DNA from 2 places in the Pseudalkalibacillus sp. R45 genome. Region 2 is predicted to be linked to the other one. Evidence: riboswitches for the same ligand, from Rfam matches in the RefSeq annotation. Region 2 holds a riboswitch; the other holds the start of a gene.
What was found. Region 2 has a riboswitch for cyclic di-GMP ahead of ACTWQL_RS07115 (anti-repressor SinI family protein). Riboswitches for the same ligand answer to the same signal wherever they lie in the genome.
Positions count from the first base shown of each region.

Region 1: it holds a riboswitch for cyclic di-GMP, as region 2 does, so the genes downstream of both, ACTWQL_RS07970 (DUF192 domain-containing protein) here and ACTWQL_RS07115 (anti-repressor SinI family protein) in region 2, are expected to answer to the same signal.

Region 1 is NZ_JBQQCL010000003.1:58,690-65,999, forward strand. It holds gene ACTWQL_RS07940 (AAA family ATPase) at 1-158, opposite strand, end outside; gene cpaB (Flp pilus assembly protein CpaB) at 148-828, opposite strand; gene ACTWQL_RS07950 (pilus assembly protein TadG-related protein) at 838-1,761, opposite strand; gene ACTWQL_RS07955 (TadE/TadG family type IV pilus assembly protein) at 1,776-2,159, opposite strand; gene ACTWQL_RS07960 (A24 family peptidase) at 2,156-2,671, opposite strand; gene ACTWQL_RS07965 (Flp family type IVb pilin) at 2,738-2,932, opposite strand; gene ACTWQL_RS07970 (DUF192 domain-containing protein) at 2,932-3,294, opposite strand; cyclic di-GMP riboswitch class I at 3,379-3,465, opposite strand; gene ACTWQL_RS07975 (GNAT family N-acetyltransferase) at 3,926-4,483, opposite strand; gene ACTWQL_RS07980 (YbjQ family protein) at 4,496-4,813, opposite strand; gene ACTWQL_RS07985 (hypothetical protein) at 4,946-5,491, opposite strand; gene ACTWQL_RS07990 (metallophosphoesterase family protein) at 5,589-7,310, shown strand, end outside.
Region 2 is NZ_JBQQCL010000002.1:253,884-261,193, reverse strand. It holds gene ACTWQL_RS07150 (SipW-dependent-type signal peptide-containing protein) at 82-780, shown strand; gene sipW (signal peptidase I SipW) at 786-1,361, shown strand; gene ACTWQL_RS07140 (TasA family protein) at 1,440-2,033, shown strand; gene ACTWQL_RS07135 (TasA family protein) at 2,145-2,849, shown strand; gene ACTWQL_RS07130 (class D sortase) at 2,857-3,462, shown strand; gene ACTWQL_RS07125 (helix-turn-helix domain-containing protein) at 3,763-4,071, shown strand; gene ACTWQL_RS07120 (helix-turn-helix domain-containing protein) at 4,106-4,438, opposite strand; gene ACTWQL_RS07115 (anti-repressor SinI family protein) at 4,526-4,669, opposite strand; cyclic di-GMP riboswitch class I at 4,701-4,787, opposite strand; RNA gene ssrS (6S RNA) at 5,066-5,250, shown strand; gene ACTWQL_RS07105 (5'-3' exonuclease) at 5,357-6,232, shown strand; gene ACTWQL_RS07100 (hypothetical protein) at 6,425-7,310, shown strand, end outside.

The sequences.
Region 1 (7,310 bases), on a different contig from region 2:
CCGACTTTTATGTTCTTTTTACATAAGGCAACGGCCAAGTTGACCGTCATGATTGTACGGCCAACTCCACCTTTCGCGCTGCATACAGCGATCATCTCTCCGCGCTTTCGTTTTTGTGTTTCAGTTCGTTCTTTTTGTTCAACGGTGTTAGTTGTCATCCGAAGCAGCCTCCTCATCAGCCTTGACCCTGCTTCTAAGTGCGATATGTAATGGTCCTGATTCTGTTGCGTTTGCTAGTTTCACAGCTTCATTCGGCATTACTTCAAGCGTAACAGAAGTATATTCGACGAACTCTTCGCCTTCAGTCGTTTCAACCATACGTCTTCCAACTGCCAGGACTGTCACATTCTCGACTACAATCTTTGAAACGAGTTTGTCTTTTTCTTTAACTGTGTTAATGACATCCACTTGGTCTTCAGGCTCAAGCAAATTCGATACAGATTGAGGCAAATTCACCCCGACTGAAACAGCTCTGAAACCATCACGGATCTTACGCGAAACAAACAGCTCTTCCTCTTTTGAGGTTTTTAGATGATTCGTCAACAACGCTTCGCCCTGCGCAATATCGGCTGTAGAAAACTGTCCTACTGCTGTATCCAGGTTTGTGATTGTATTCGTGTGGATTCCTTCCTCGGGCATGAGCCTCGTTTCCAGCATATCTTTCGTAATCGAGACATTCCGCTTGATCTCTTGAGCCGCCACGACAACTTTAATTTTATTTTTATTTGCGACCGTCTGTGCATCGTATTGCTTCATATAGTTGAAAAAAAGCACAGTCGTGATGATCCCCATGATGATCGCTAATGTTAAAACTAATTTTGACCTCACTATGTTCACCTACTCTGTTAGTCTGATTGCATAAGCTCCGAAATCTTCAATCGTGTTATCGATAAAACCCGTGTCTGTTTGACTGACGAATATCCCGGTAATTTCATCACTGTGTTTATCAATCGGTTCTGTAATATAAAAATGTGCGAATCCAACTATTTTGATGGATTTCAATTGATTTTGATCATCATCTTCAGGTTCATAAATCGGGATCAACAGAATCCTGTCACAATCGCGCGGATTCGCTCCCGCCCTCATCTCCTCTTCTGTTACCGTACATTGGTTGACAAGATCGTTTATTATACTTCTTGTGGCAGCAATATTTCCTGTTTGCGTCTCAATAATATCACCAAATTTAACGGGCTCTTGATAGCCATTACGTAGGTTTTCCTTATATGTATCTGCCCCTGGTCCTCCCAATCCAAGAATCCCGAAAAAGCCCGTATCATTATCATGAGGTCCAACCTTCAAGGTATATTCCTGGTACGGTTGAGGATTGACAGACCTATCAATCCCAAGAGGCGCAACGCCGACGGCTTCCCCTATCGGTCCGATTTCAGCTGCAGCATGGACTTTTACTGGGACAGACTCTTTTCCGAATAGGGAAGAAAAATAAAGGGGAACCTCTTTTATTAGATCGACACCAACCTTATCTTCCAGCTCGATTTTCATGTCCTCAAGACTATCCAGTTCGGCATGCTTTGTAAGGACCTTGTTGACTACGTTGCGAACCTCAGACTCATTGACCGTTAATTCCTGTGCTCCTGATAGAGCAGCTGCATTCGCCACCTTTTGAAGATGACTCTTCGTCATGAATAAAGATCCGCCGTCAATAACAAGTCCCATGATCGCGATCAAGGCTAACATGGCAAGTCCGGTTAGAACGATTGTACTGCCAGCTTCTTCTCTAAGTACTTTCAATTTTTTCTTCATGATAACTTGCCTCCTCACTCCACTCTGATGGTTGAATCCGTTTTCACTAAGACTGGTGAAGGCAGTATTTTAGACATTAAAGGTGTAAGATAATCGACCGGATACTCTAGAGTCACGGTCATATAGTCACCTGAATCCCTTGTCGAGTCATTGGGTGAAATGTTGACCTGCAGATCTGAAGAGTCCCCGACATGAATGTAATCACGAGCGAAATCGATGATCGCTGCATCATCGCGCCCTAATCCACCCAGGCGGACACTCTCCTGTGTCGCCAATTGAAGATGCATATATGTATACATGATCCTGCCGAAATCAAAGATCCCCATCAAAATAAGTAACAGCAATGGTAAAACGAGCGCCATTTCCACCATGGACTGTCCTTTTTCATTTTTGATCATGAAAACCACGCCTTCCCGACAAAACTAAGAATCGCTCCCCCAGCAATCGCCACTCCGTATGGATAGGTCGCTTTCATTGAATCCTTTGTTAAAGCTAAAGGGACTTTTAAGCCATTTTTCTTGGCATATAGCCAATGAAAGTAATATTTCAACCGCTTGAACGCTCCACCACTGAAAATGATGATTCCAAGCGCCAGCAAACCTCCAAGCAACGCCATATAGATCGAGGTATTTAAAACGAATGCTGGTCCCTTCAATGCTCCGATTAGCGCAAGCAGCTTTACATCACCAGGTCCCATCCCTCCCATGAAATAAGGAATCAATAAGATGCCGAACCCTAAAAGGAAACCTAGAAGAGAGGTGACCAGACCCGACCAACCATTAACAATAAGATGCAAGATGAAAGAAAGGATAAGTGCAGGAAAAATCACCTTATTGTAAATGAGTCGTTTGCGAATATCGGTAATGACACAGATGATCAGGATTATGAGTAGTACTATATCGAAAATCATTCGATTCCCTCATTTCTTTTAAAAAAGGTTGGCTCAAAAAGAGGAGCCAACCTCGTTGTTAATTTATTAGTTTGTAGGAGTAGATTCTTCAGTAGGACGACTATCAATTGCATCAACTGCTTCATTGAATAACTCCTCAATTTCACCTCTGAAAGTAATTAAAATACCTACAACCGCTACTGCAATAACTCCCAATACCAATCCATACTCAGTCATACCTTGTCCTTGTTCTTCTGTGATCAATGCTTTTAATTTTTCCATTATGATACTCGCTCCTTTAGATTTTTTATTTGGACGGTTTGTCCAGGTTCGATTTTCGTCTTGTGGATGGTTCCTGCTGGTATCTCGATGACAGACGTAGTCCCTTTGTGAAGTTTTCCAAACTCCCCGGGACGGACGTAGCTTTCAGCTGCAATGATTTCATATTCATCATTGAGATAAAGCACGTCGATTTCGTATTTCATAAAATACGTATGGATCGATCGACAGGGTTGTATGTGGACGGCATAACCTTCGGGAAATGATGAGGTAAACATAAGTCCTTTTAATCTTTTGAAAAATGAATATGCGGGAATGACTTTCTCCGCGATGACGATCCCGTTTGACTGGTTAATGAGTTCCACGGTTCCACCTCCTTCTTCAACAAAAAATACCCTGCCTTTACCGAAAGCAGGGTCATGCACAAAACAAAAACACCCCTTGGATCTTTCGGTAACTGGCTGGCTTAGTGCACGTGCACCTTAGCCCCTGTAGTTTTGCGCCCCTGGCTTTCACCAGTTTTGCCTTTATCGAGATTCATCGATGTTTGTCGTTGAATCCGATATTTTGTAACTTCATCATACGAAATGGAAAATTTTAATACATCAGTCAATATTATTAAATTTTTCTGAACATTTAGTGGATACTTGTTACTAAAATGGAAAAATCAGCATTACTATAGTTTGTCGTAATATGTTATATATTGGTAATAAAATCCCGTTAACTAGGTCATTGGATTCATTTCTAAACCTTTTACTTAAAAGTTTTTAAAACAGAACGATATATGTTCTAATAAAGGTTGAAAAAGCACCCCCATATACTTTGTACCTAAACCTTTTTCCTGGTACGAAAGATTCTTTTCTTGTTTTCACCTTAAAAGGTTCATAGATATTCAGAATCAGAAACGACCATACATTCAGGACCAATCGCTCTGTTTTTACACAAGTAAAAAACTCCCCTATTGAAAGGAGAGTTCGTTTTTGTTTTAACTTGTGATTATGGAATATCCAACGCCTCTTTGGCTTCCTCGATTTCCGTTCCGTTTTTCAACATCAGCATCATCAACGATTCATCATAGTAGTAGCCATTGATTTTAAGCGAGCGTCTTTCCAGGCCATATTCTTCAAATCCTAACTTTTCATACGACCGGATGGCTGATCTGTTTTCCGACACCACCGTCAGAAGGATCTGTTCCAAATCCTCTATTTTCTTTGCTTCTTCTACCAAATACTGCAAAAGCTTGAACCCGATACCATTCCTTTGGAAGTGCTTTGCGACATACACTCCTACGATATCACCTTTGTGTTTCGTTTTGTTGCGTTCTCGTTGCAAAAACGTTCCGATTCCGATGAGTTCCCTGTCATAATAAGCTCCGGCTGTAAAATGTGTATCAGGATTCTGTGCTCTTAATCGGTTTGCCACTTGTTCAGCTTTTCGTTCAATTTCTTCTTCATAAGAAGATGCAAAGGCTTCAGGAAACTTTTTCAGTCCTTCCAATCTCAGCTTAAAATAATCCTCCGCATCCTCTGGTGTCAGTTTTCGAATCTCGATCATGACTGTCCCCCTCTATTCGTTGATTTTCACCGCTGTTCCATACGCTACGATTTCTGAAGCATTCGCCATCACAGAAGACGTTTGCAGACGACAGGCAACAATCGCATTTGCACCTTTTGCTTTTGCATCCTCGACCATCCTTGAAATCGCGATCTTACGGGCTTGCTCCATCATTTCGTTGTATTCTCGGATTTCGCCCCCGATGATCGTCTTCAGTCCTGCGAGAATATCTTTTCCAACATGCTTAGCCTGAATGGTACTCCCTTTTACAAACCCTTTCAACTCGATGACTTCTTTACCAGGAACAGTATCAGTAGTCACTATGAACAGTGCTAACATGGCAATTCCGTAAATGAAGAACAACAAGATCGAGACCCAGAAGTTGAAAAACAAGAAAACAACTGCTGCTCCCTGGAAGACGACCGTCAAAAGCAATATGAGAGATTTATATCTGGACATTTTTCACCTCATCAAAGACAAGCATTTGTGAATTCGTTGTTTCACCATTTCAGGTAAAGGTCGATCGGATGCCCTCTTCAGTAAGTAAGGATTCTTGACGCCATTTTCTTTCCAATAAGATTCAATAAGATCAGCTTTTTTCCCTTTTTTCGGAATCAAGTGATAAAGAACAAACCAATCTTCCAGGGAAGTATATGGAATGTTTTCGTCATGATAGGCAATCGATTGTTGGTCAAATATCAATTCATAAACGCCTGAGTCATGTAACACTGCAAAACCTGCCATGAAATCGATCGATACACCCTCAATTAGATAGGTATTAAAATGTTTCGTTTTATATGGCGGTTTCGTCTCGCTTGGCAACTTTTCAGCAATACGATCAAGTACGTCCTTCGCTTTTTCTGAATCTTCACCTGCAATCACAAGATCCACGTCACTAGGACGGATATCGAGCCCATGTTCATACAGAACATGTGACCCGCCGATCCCCCATAGGACTTCTTTTTTATTTAATTCCTGTGAAACCCTTTCTATGACATCCTTTTGCATTTACAATCCCCCTAACTTATTTTTACTTGCTTTTTAAACCTGCTTTACAATCCAGTGCTAAACTGACTCCGAATATAACACAGGAGGTTACACACATATGCACTGGTCTAAAAAGGTTTTATTTTTCATAGCAGCTCTTTCATTAATCATACCGGTGACAGCGAATGCTGTTGAAGGACCTTTAGATACAACTGGTCAACAGGACGGCGGGATCGGGAATACGACGAATTTTTTAGATGAAGCACCGAACATCGCGGTCGATCCGAAAGTCAATGACATCATCTATCCACTCTTTGCAACACCCGCTATCAAAAAGAAGGGGCAGACCCTCACAGTAAAAATCGACAGCCATGGGAAAAAAGCTGGAAGCTGGAGTATTAAGCTTAAACCGACAAATCATTCTGCATTTACAGAAACATACGATCTACCTGTCAAGAAGGTTTCATCTGGAGACTCACATTGGAAAGATAGTTCTACCATTTATGATGTAACGGTTCAAATCCCTGAAAACATACCTGAGGAACTGTACGACTTAGAAATCGAATACACTTCTAACGGACAACGTAAAACGGATGAACAGCCCCATTCCGTGAAAGTGGTCGACGAATATAAAAAGGATTTCACCTTCTTACACCTGACGGATACCCACATCGGTTCACCTCGTAACCTAGGTGACCATGATGATCCATCATCCATAGATCCAGGCCGTGTGAAGGAAGCTGGCATGTGGGATCCAGATCCTGAAAAACGGTGGCTTTACCTGCAAAAAGCGATCAAGGAAGTCAACATGAAAAACCCTGACTTTGTTGTCGTAACAGGGGATCTGATGTACGGTCAAATGAATCCGCAAGAGTACATCTACGAATATGAAGAAACGTATAAGATGCTGCAAAAATTGGATGTCCCTGTCTATCTTGTTCCAGGTAATCATGATTACTATGCGCAAGACGCGACGCTTGCTGATGGGGCGGAATACTGGGAACAATATTTTGGTCCGCAATACTTCTCATTTGATTATGGCCCTTACGCTCATTTCATCGGATACAACTCGTTCGATTGGCATAAATTCGACCGAAGCGGCCATGGAACTGTGTCCGTTCCCACGTGGGGCGGTCAAATCCGACAAAAGCAGCTTGATTGGGTAAAAGAAGACTTGAAGAAAAATGAAGATACAGCACAGGCCGGTCAAGTCAAAGGTTTATTCTCCCATCATAATCCGCTCTGGCGTGACCGTGACATTTGGCCAAAAGATGATCAAGAAGTTCAGGAATACTGGAAGCAGTATGATGCCCAACACAATCCTCAAAATCTTGAAACCTTAGCGCTCGGAGAAAAGCTCGGCATCAAATATGATCAGCAATGGCATGGTGAAAATGCTCATGAACTGATTGACGTCATGAAACAATACAATGTCGATATCAGCCTGCACGGCCACACGCATATTGACGATGTAACCGAAAAAGATGGCATCCTTTACACGACTACAACTGCTATTGAACTGTCCGGAAAGCCATGGGTCGGATTCCGTCCATTCCAGATGAAGGATGGAAAGATCACTGACTATAACTACGAAGAACCAGGCCACTCGGTACCTGTTTATCAAAACGGGGATACAACTGCTGGAATCATGTCCCTGGAATCCAGCTATGCAAATCAGAACGACGGCACCGCTTCAGAACAGCAAGTCACCGTCACGAACCGATTGAAAAAAGATATGACAATCACTGTTCCCATTTATGTAGTAAAAGGTGACTATACTGTTTCTATAGGTGAAGTGAAACAAAATGTCGCTTCTGGTAATAAACAATATATCGAAGTT
Region 2 (7,310 bases):
TTATATAGGTATATACTCCGAGTATAAGATGTTCTTAAAAAAGAACAAAACATCAACCTATTAGAAAAGTAGGTGAAAGGATTGTTAGAGCTACCAAGTCGTAAAAGAAGAACCAGGAGTTCAATCAAAAAGAAAAAATACAGATTGTTTGTAAATTTTACACTAACGCTTTTTATTTTCTTCCTATTTGGTTTTACAGTTCAAAGCACGTATTCATATTTCAGTGATACCAGTAAGGTGAGCGGGTCAATAACTGCAGCAACAGATTTTTGTGCGGATAAGGCTTATAAAAAATCTCATAAAGACCTGTGCAAGGATAATGCTGGAATCGGAAACGGTCCAGAAGATGGGGATGAAGACACTGGGGATAAAACAGATCCAGATAATCCGGGTCATAACAAGGATGACTGTGATGATCATACTAGTGCCCCATGTTCAGGTAAAGATGAAGATAAGAAAACAGACAAATCTGATGATTCTAGTACCGAGGAACAAGCAGATACTGATGTGAAAGATAATGCAGGAGATGAATCTGATAAAGCTGATTCTTCTGAAGAGAACAGCAATGAAAATGGAAATGATGCTGATGATTCAGAAGAAGATGAAAATAATGAAGACCAAGAGACTCCGCCACCAGATGAAACTCAGGGTTCTGATTCAGATCAAGTAAAATCCACAAATAACACATCTGATACTGGTGAGGCAACAAAAATAGATGAAATAAATGATGAAGAAGTTGTAGATCAATCTAGTGAAAATAAAAATGATTCAACGGAGTGAAGCAAATGAAAACAGCTTTAAAATGGATAAGCAATATCACGTCCTGGATGTTATTTGCAATATTCATTGTCATGATCTTTATGGTTGTAAGTTCAAAAGCATCCGGTGGAGAACCAAACTTCTTTGGTTACCAACTTAAGTCAGTATTGTCAGGCTCAATGGAACCAACATTTGATACCGGATCTGTTATCGCCATTGATCCCTCAATTAATAAAGAAGGTTTAAAGAAAGATGACATCATTACCTTTAAAGAAGATGCAGAGACATTGATCACCCACAGGATAATAGAAGTTAAAAAAACAGAGAATCATGTACAGTACATCACAAAGGGAGATAACAATGATGGTGCAGATTTAGAACCTGTTCTTTCAAAAAATGTTGTAGGTAAATATAATGGCTTCAACATTCCTTTTCTTGGATACTTTATGAACTTTGCAAATTCGAAATTAGGTACAGCAATTCTCTTGATCGTTCCAGGGGCTCTAATGATCATCTATTCAGCTTACTCAATCTGGAAAGCTATTCGAGAAATAGAGGTACCGAAGAAAAAAGAAGAATCCAGCACTACAACAAGCAATTAAAACATGTTGAATCTCCGCTTTAGCGGATTCAAAATAAAAATTTTACATACCCAAATGGGTGAAGGAGGAAAAAGAAAGATGAGTATTAAAAAGAAATTAGGTTTGGGCGTAGCGTCAGCGGCACTGGGTTTAGCTTTAGTTGGTGGAGGGACTTACGCGTACTTTAGTGATGAAGCTGTAACAAACAATACTTTTGCAGCAGGTACTTTAGATTTATCAGTTGATCCTACAACAATTATTGATGTAGATAACCTTAAACCAGGTGATACTATGCTTCGACAATTTGATCTTGTAAATGGTGGTTCGTTAAATATTAAGGATGTTGTAGTTAATACTGATTATTCTGTAAACGATACTAACGGAAACAATGTTGATGATCTTGGCGAACATATTCGAGTTAACTTTATGTTGAACGTAGATAAACTTGATGTTCCAATCTACTCAACCACATTAGCTGATTTAAAAGCAATGTCTCCAGAAGCAGTTGCAGATTCGTTTGAATGGCTAGGAGATGCATGGGGTACAAATGGATTAGTCGCTGGTACAAGGGATGCTTTATATGTTCAATTCGAATTTGTTGATAATGGTGCAGACCAAAATGAATTCCAAGGAGATTCCTTAGATCTTGAATGGACTTTTGTCGCTAGCCAAACAGAAGGTGAATCAAGATAATATTTTCACAAAACTAATGGGAAGGTGGGATTATCCCGCCTTCCTATTCTAATATCTACAATTATTGAAACTCCTTTTATTTAAAAAACTTACATTTGAGGAGTCAACAATATGAAACTTATAAAAAGTTTATTAATTAAACTAGCTGTCATATATAGTGCAATAATGCTAGTGAATGTTTTTTACCAACCAGTCACGAATACTGGTGCTGATGAAAGTTCACCGGTGTTAGACATCAGCACTTCACCAGCAAGTTATTTGTTTGATGTGAAGAACTTAAAACCTGGGGATTGGGCAGAACGAAAATTAATTGTGAAAAATGACGGGAACATTGATTTCAACTACAAGACACTAGCAAACTATAAAGAAGGTTCTAAAAAACTTTATGAGCAGTTAGAAATAAAAGTTCAAGATCAAACAGGCAATATTTTGTTTCAAGATAAATTGAGTAAATTTGATTCTTTAGCTGAACGTGAGTTAGCGCATCATAATAATGAAGAGTTTGTGGTTACAGTCACATTTCCACCTGAATCTGGTAATGAATATCAAGGATTATCTACAGCATTTGATTTAGTTTTTACTGCGGAAGGGAACAAAGAATCTGCTCCTCCTAAAGATCCAAAGGTCGGAGAGACTCCAAACAATGGCGAGACTCCAGGTGAAGAGACTCCAACTAATAGTGGAGGTTTACCACAAACAGGTGAATCAAATCCAATTTGGTATTACTTATCAGGAATTATGTTAGCTGGACTCGGTGTGGGTATTATGAGAAAACGTTTGACGAGTGATCGTCCTCGTATTCGAATAAGAAGGTGAATTATTCATGAGATTGCTATTAGGGTTATTCATCTTTTTAATTGGTGTGGGGACGGCTTTTTTTCCTTATTTAAAATCACAATACAGTATTCATCAACAAGAACAACTTCTTTCAGAGTGGAATCTAAATGACTCAACCACTGCTGAACAGAGTTTCACTGCTTTATCCAAGGTGTATGCATCAGATGATGAAAGTACAGAAGCTCCATCTTCTGGTGAATTGGTTGGTACGATTGAAATTCCTAGTATCGATGCTAAATTGCCAGTCCTTGAAGGAGCTACTTTATCCAATTTAAAGAAGGGGGCAGGACATTTAGAAGGGACATCTTTTTTAGGTCAATCGGGAAATTCAGCCATCGCTGCACATCGAAGTTACACGTACGGTAAAGATTTCAACCGTCTGAACGAAGTAGAGTTAGATGATGAGATCATAATAAAAACAAAAGATGAAACATACACTTATACCGTATATCACACCACAAGAGTCCTTCCAGATGATACTTCCGTTCTAGAATCTGATCCTTCGGAAAACATCGTTACCCTCATTACCTGTGATCCGATCAAAGATCCTACCCACCGATTGATTGTTCAAGCAAAGCTTAAAAATCCATAAGAAAAGGGGATTTACCCATGATTCGTAGGCTGAATGGTGATTATATTTCTTACATTAATAACAGAAAAATCTGTCTTACTTATAACCATGAGGATATAGGTGAAATTTCGATCAATAATCAATTTATAGGAAAGTGTCCCTATTCCTACACGAAATCTGCTATCGAGTCATTAGAAATGAAAAATAGACACTCAAAAATTTTTATTCAAGATGATGAAATACTATTTGGAGAATTAAAAGTAGGAACATTGATAGATATGAAAATTTAAAGATGAACCGTTAGAGGGTGTGATCCAAGCCATGTTATGGAGCAAAATAAAAGAAGCAAGGTTAGAGCAGCATATCTCAGTAATTGATCTTGCACAACGTGTACAAGTTACCCAAGCTTACATATTGAATTTAGAAAATGGAAAGATTCAAAACCCTTCATTTTTCAACATGATCAGAATAGCGAAAGAACTTGATTTGAATCTTTATGAAATGGAAGAGTTTTTAATCGATCCGGAATGGGTTAAGCTGATGAAAGAAGCGAGAGCGTTAGGTTTATCAAGCAGTGAAGTCCGGAACTTCATCTATCAACAGAAATATATGAATCTAGGAGCAAAATAAAAAGCACTGCAAAACAGTAAGATGTTTGCGGTGCTTAATTATTGTCCTGTTGTTTTTTCCATTTGTTATATTCTAAGAAACTTTTGAATTCTTCTTTTGATACTCCTGATTCCATGGCTTCCTGTACTAGTTTCATCCATCCCTGGTCCAGATCGTCAGACTCAACATCAACAGAATCATGCAATAGACTGTCGAGTGGAATATTCAATACATTAGAGACTTTTTCTAGGAATTGAATAGAAGGATTTGTTTGTAGATTCCGTTCGATAGAGCTTAAGTAGGATTTAGCGACTCCGGCTCTCTCAGCTAATTCGGATAATGACATCCTTTTTTGGTTTCTGTAATGTTTAAGACGATCCCCAATCATTTTTGAACTCCTTCAGGTCGATTTCTTTGGTATATTTAATTCAATTATACCATAAATCATCTGAAAAAATAGACTATGTATGTCTGTTTATGCCTTTTGCTCCAAGGATTTTATTGGAAAATTACGAATAAAATCCCTTATTTCATTCTTCGTCATTCCAACTTGTTTTGCGACCTTCATGAGTTCAATCCATTCAACATCCAATTTTTCACGATCTTGTAGCTTCCCCACTCATACATTCCCCCTAAAAAGTATACTGCCTCTCGGTAGCCCAGCCGTCATAGTAAATGAATACCTTAGATCTGTGACTTTGCGTCCCCGCCTTTCGGAGGGTTTGCCTTTTTACAGGAGAGTTATGTTCAAATAATACTTCTATCATAGATGTAATGTAATACAAAGGTTGTAAGAATATGGTGAAAAAAAGTTCTAATTTTGTCAAATCCGAAGAAAAATATGACAAAATACCCTTTTTAAGATAAATTAAACTAGTTCGATGTAATAGGAGAGTGAAAAATACATATTAATTAAGCGATATGTCACGGACAAAAAACGATATAGTTTAATCACACAATGAACATATACATTATATGAGACAACTTTACAAAAAAACCATTCCTCGATATAATTAAGTTCCTGCATTGTTGGTGACACGTTTATGTCTTAAACCGATGCCATGACAAAGGGAACCTTAAATCTCAATCTAGACGTCATGCCGCAACTTCGGAAGCGGAAGACGAACGGATTGATGCGGGTACCCACCTGCTAATGTGGGTTTATGAGTCATGAAGTGTCACGGCAAGTGCGGGATTACATAACTGAAAAAAGCTGGCTCCAAGAGTTTATCATACTCAAGGAGTCAGCTTTCTTATTTTGTGCTACAATTATAGAAGGATTTTAACGGGAAAAGGGGATAAAAAAATGGATAACCGCTTCATGATCATCGATGGTTTCAATTTGTTGAGTCGGTGTTATTTTGCAACCAGTTACGGTCGAGAGGACCATGAACTGACCAAAAACAGCGCAGGGCTCTATACGAACGCACTCCGTGTAAAAGTGCAGAAGCTTTTGAACTTGATCGAAATGTACAATCCTTCGCACCTGGCGATCGCATGGGATGTGAAGCGTGAGGAAACGCTTCGCCGGCAACGTTTTCCAGATTATAAGGATACGCGTAATGAGCTGCCTGAGCCTTTGATCCAACAATACAACACGATTACCGAGTTGTTCGATATCGTAGGGGTAACGCAGTTGACGATCAGTCCGTATGAGGCGGATGACATCATCGGTACGTTATCACGCCGTTGGTCAGACGAAATGGACGGGGAATGCTTCATTTACAGTAATGATCGTGATTTGCTTCAATTGTTAACCAATAAAGTGTCACAAATCATTGCGAAGAAAAAAGAAGAGAATGCCTACACGCTCAAACATTTTTCCGATGAATATGGGATCACACCTGCTCAATGGATTGATGTAAAGGCGTTGCTAGGGGATAAAAGCGACAACATTCCTGGTGTCCACGGTGTCGGAGAGAAGGCCGCTTTGCCGATGATCCAGCAATATGGAACTGTAGAAGCGATCTATGAGGAGGAGGAACTTGATCCGATCTTCAAGCGTTATTTGAAAAAGATTGCAGCAGGTCGTGAGATGGCTTTCTTGAGTAAAGAACTGGTCACCATCGATACAGAGATTCCGATTCTGAAAGAAACACCATGGGATGGGTTCTCATTAAGGCTTGATCGGGAAAAGCTGCGGGAAGAAGTGGAGCGATTGGAACTGCGTGTCAGAATGTAGAAATATGAAGAGCTGCCTTTAACATCAATCGATGTTGAGGACAGCTCTTTTTTAATACTTCCTTCAAGACAAGAGCAACTAGGTTCTACTTGAAAAAGTGACCTCACTTTAACGGTTTCGCCATCATTATATATTGTGATTACAGGATACTGATGTTTCTGTCCAATTTCGGAAAAGTTTGGTGGCTTTAAAATGATAGTTTGTACTTCAGTCTGTTCCAATCACCTGGCACGAACAAAAGTGTTAGCGATGTCTCTTAAAAGACATATTCCGAATAGCAAAATGATTGTTTGTCTCGTAGAAAAAGATCCCCCGCCGCAAATTAAGAACGATCCCTCTTTTGATGAAGTCATTTTAGCGAAGGATCTGGGAATCGACGTTGAAAAAGTGATATTGAGATACGCTCAATTCGAGGCAACCTGTGCAGTAAAAGCGCAATTACTTATATACGCATTGCAACAATACACTGACGAGGATTGTTTCATTTACTTGGATTCTGATGTGAAGCTCCTCTCGTCATTCCCTGAAGTGGAAGAGGCTTTTAGGAACAATTTGATCATATTCACTCCACACTTCATAGAACCTCCCGAAATCACGCATACAATTTTCGAAGAGAACGCGGAAGTCGAGGTTTTGAAAATCGGCGTCATCAACGGTGGATTCATAGGTTTGAAACGATCTGCAGTAACTGATCGTTTCCTTGACTGGTGGAATGAACGTCTGAAATATTACGCATCCATTGATCCCAAATCTGGATTCCATACGGACCAGAAGTGGTTGACCGCAGCGGTAAGTTTATTTGATGGAATTAAAATTCTTAAACATCCAGCGTATAATATTGCTTTCTGGAATCTACAACAACGGCAGATATCTTCGGACGGTGTCTCATATTTCGCTAATGGTGAACCTTTTCGTTTCTTTCATTTTTCACATCTGGATGAGCTTTCTGAGCAGATCGATGAAACAAATGTCATGTATCCGATCCTGGAAGAATATCTTCTGGAACTTGAGGAGAATAGCAAGCTTTACCCGCAAGACTGCCAATGGAGCTACAGTAAAAATAATACAAAAGTTAGAA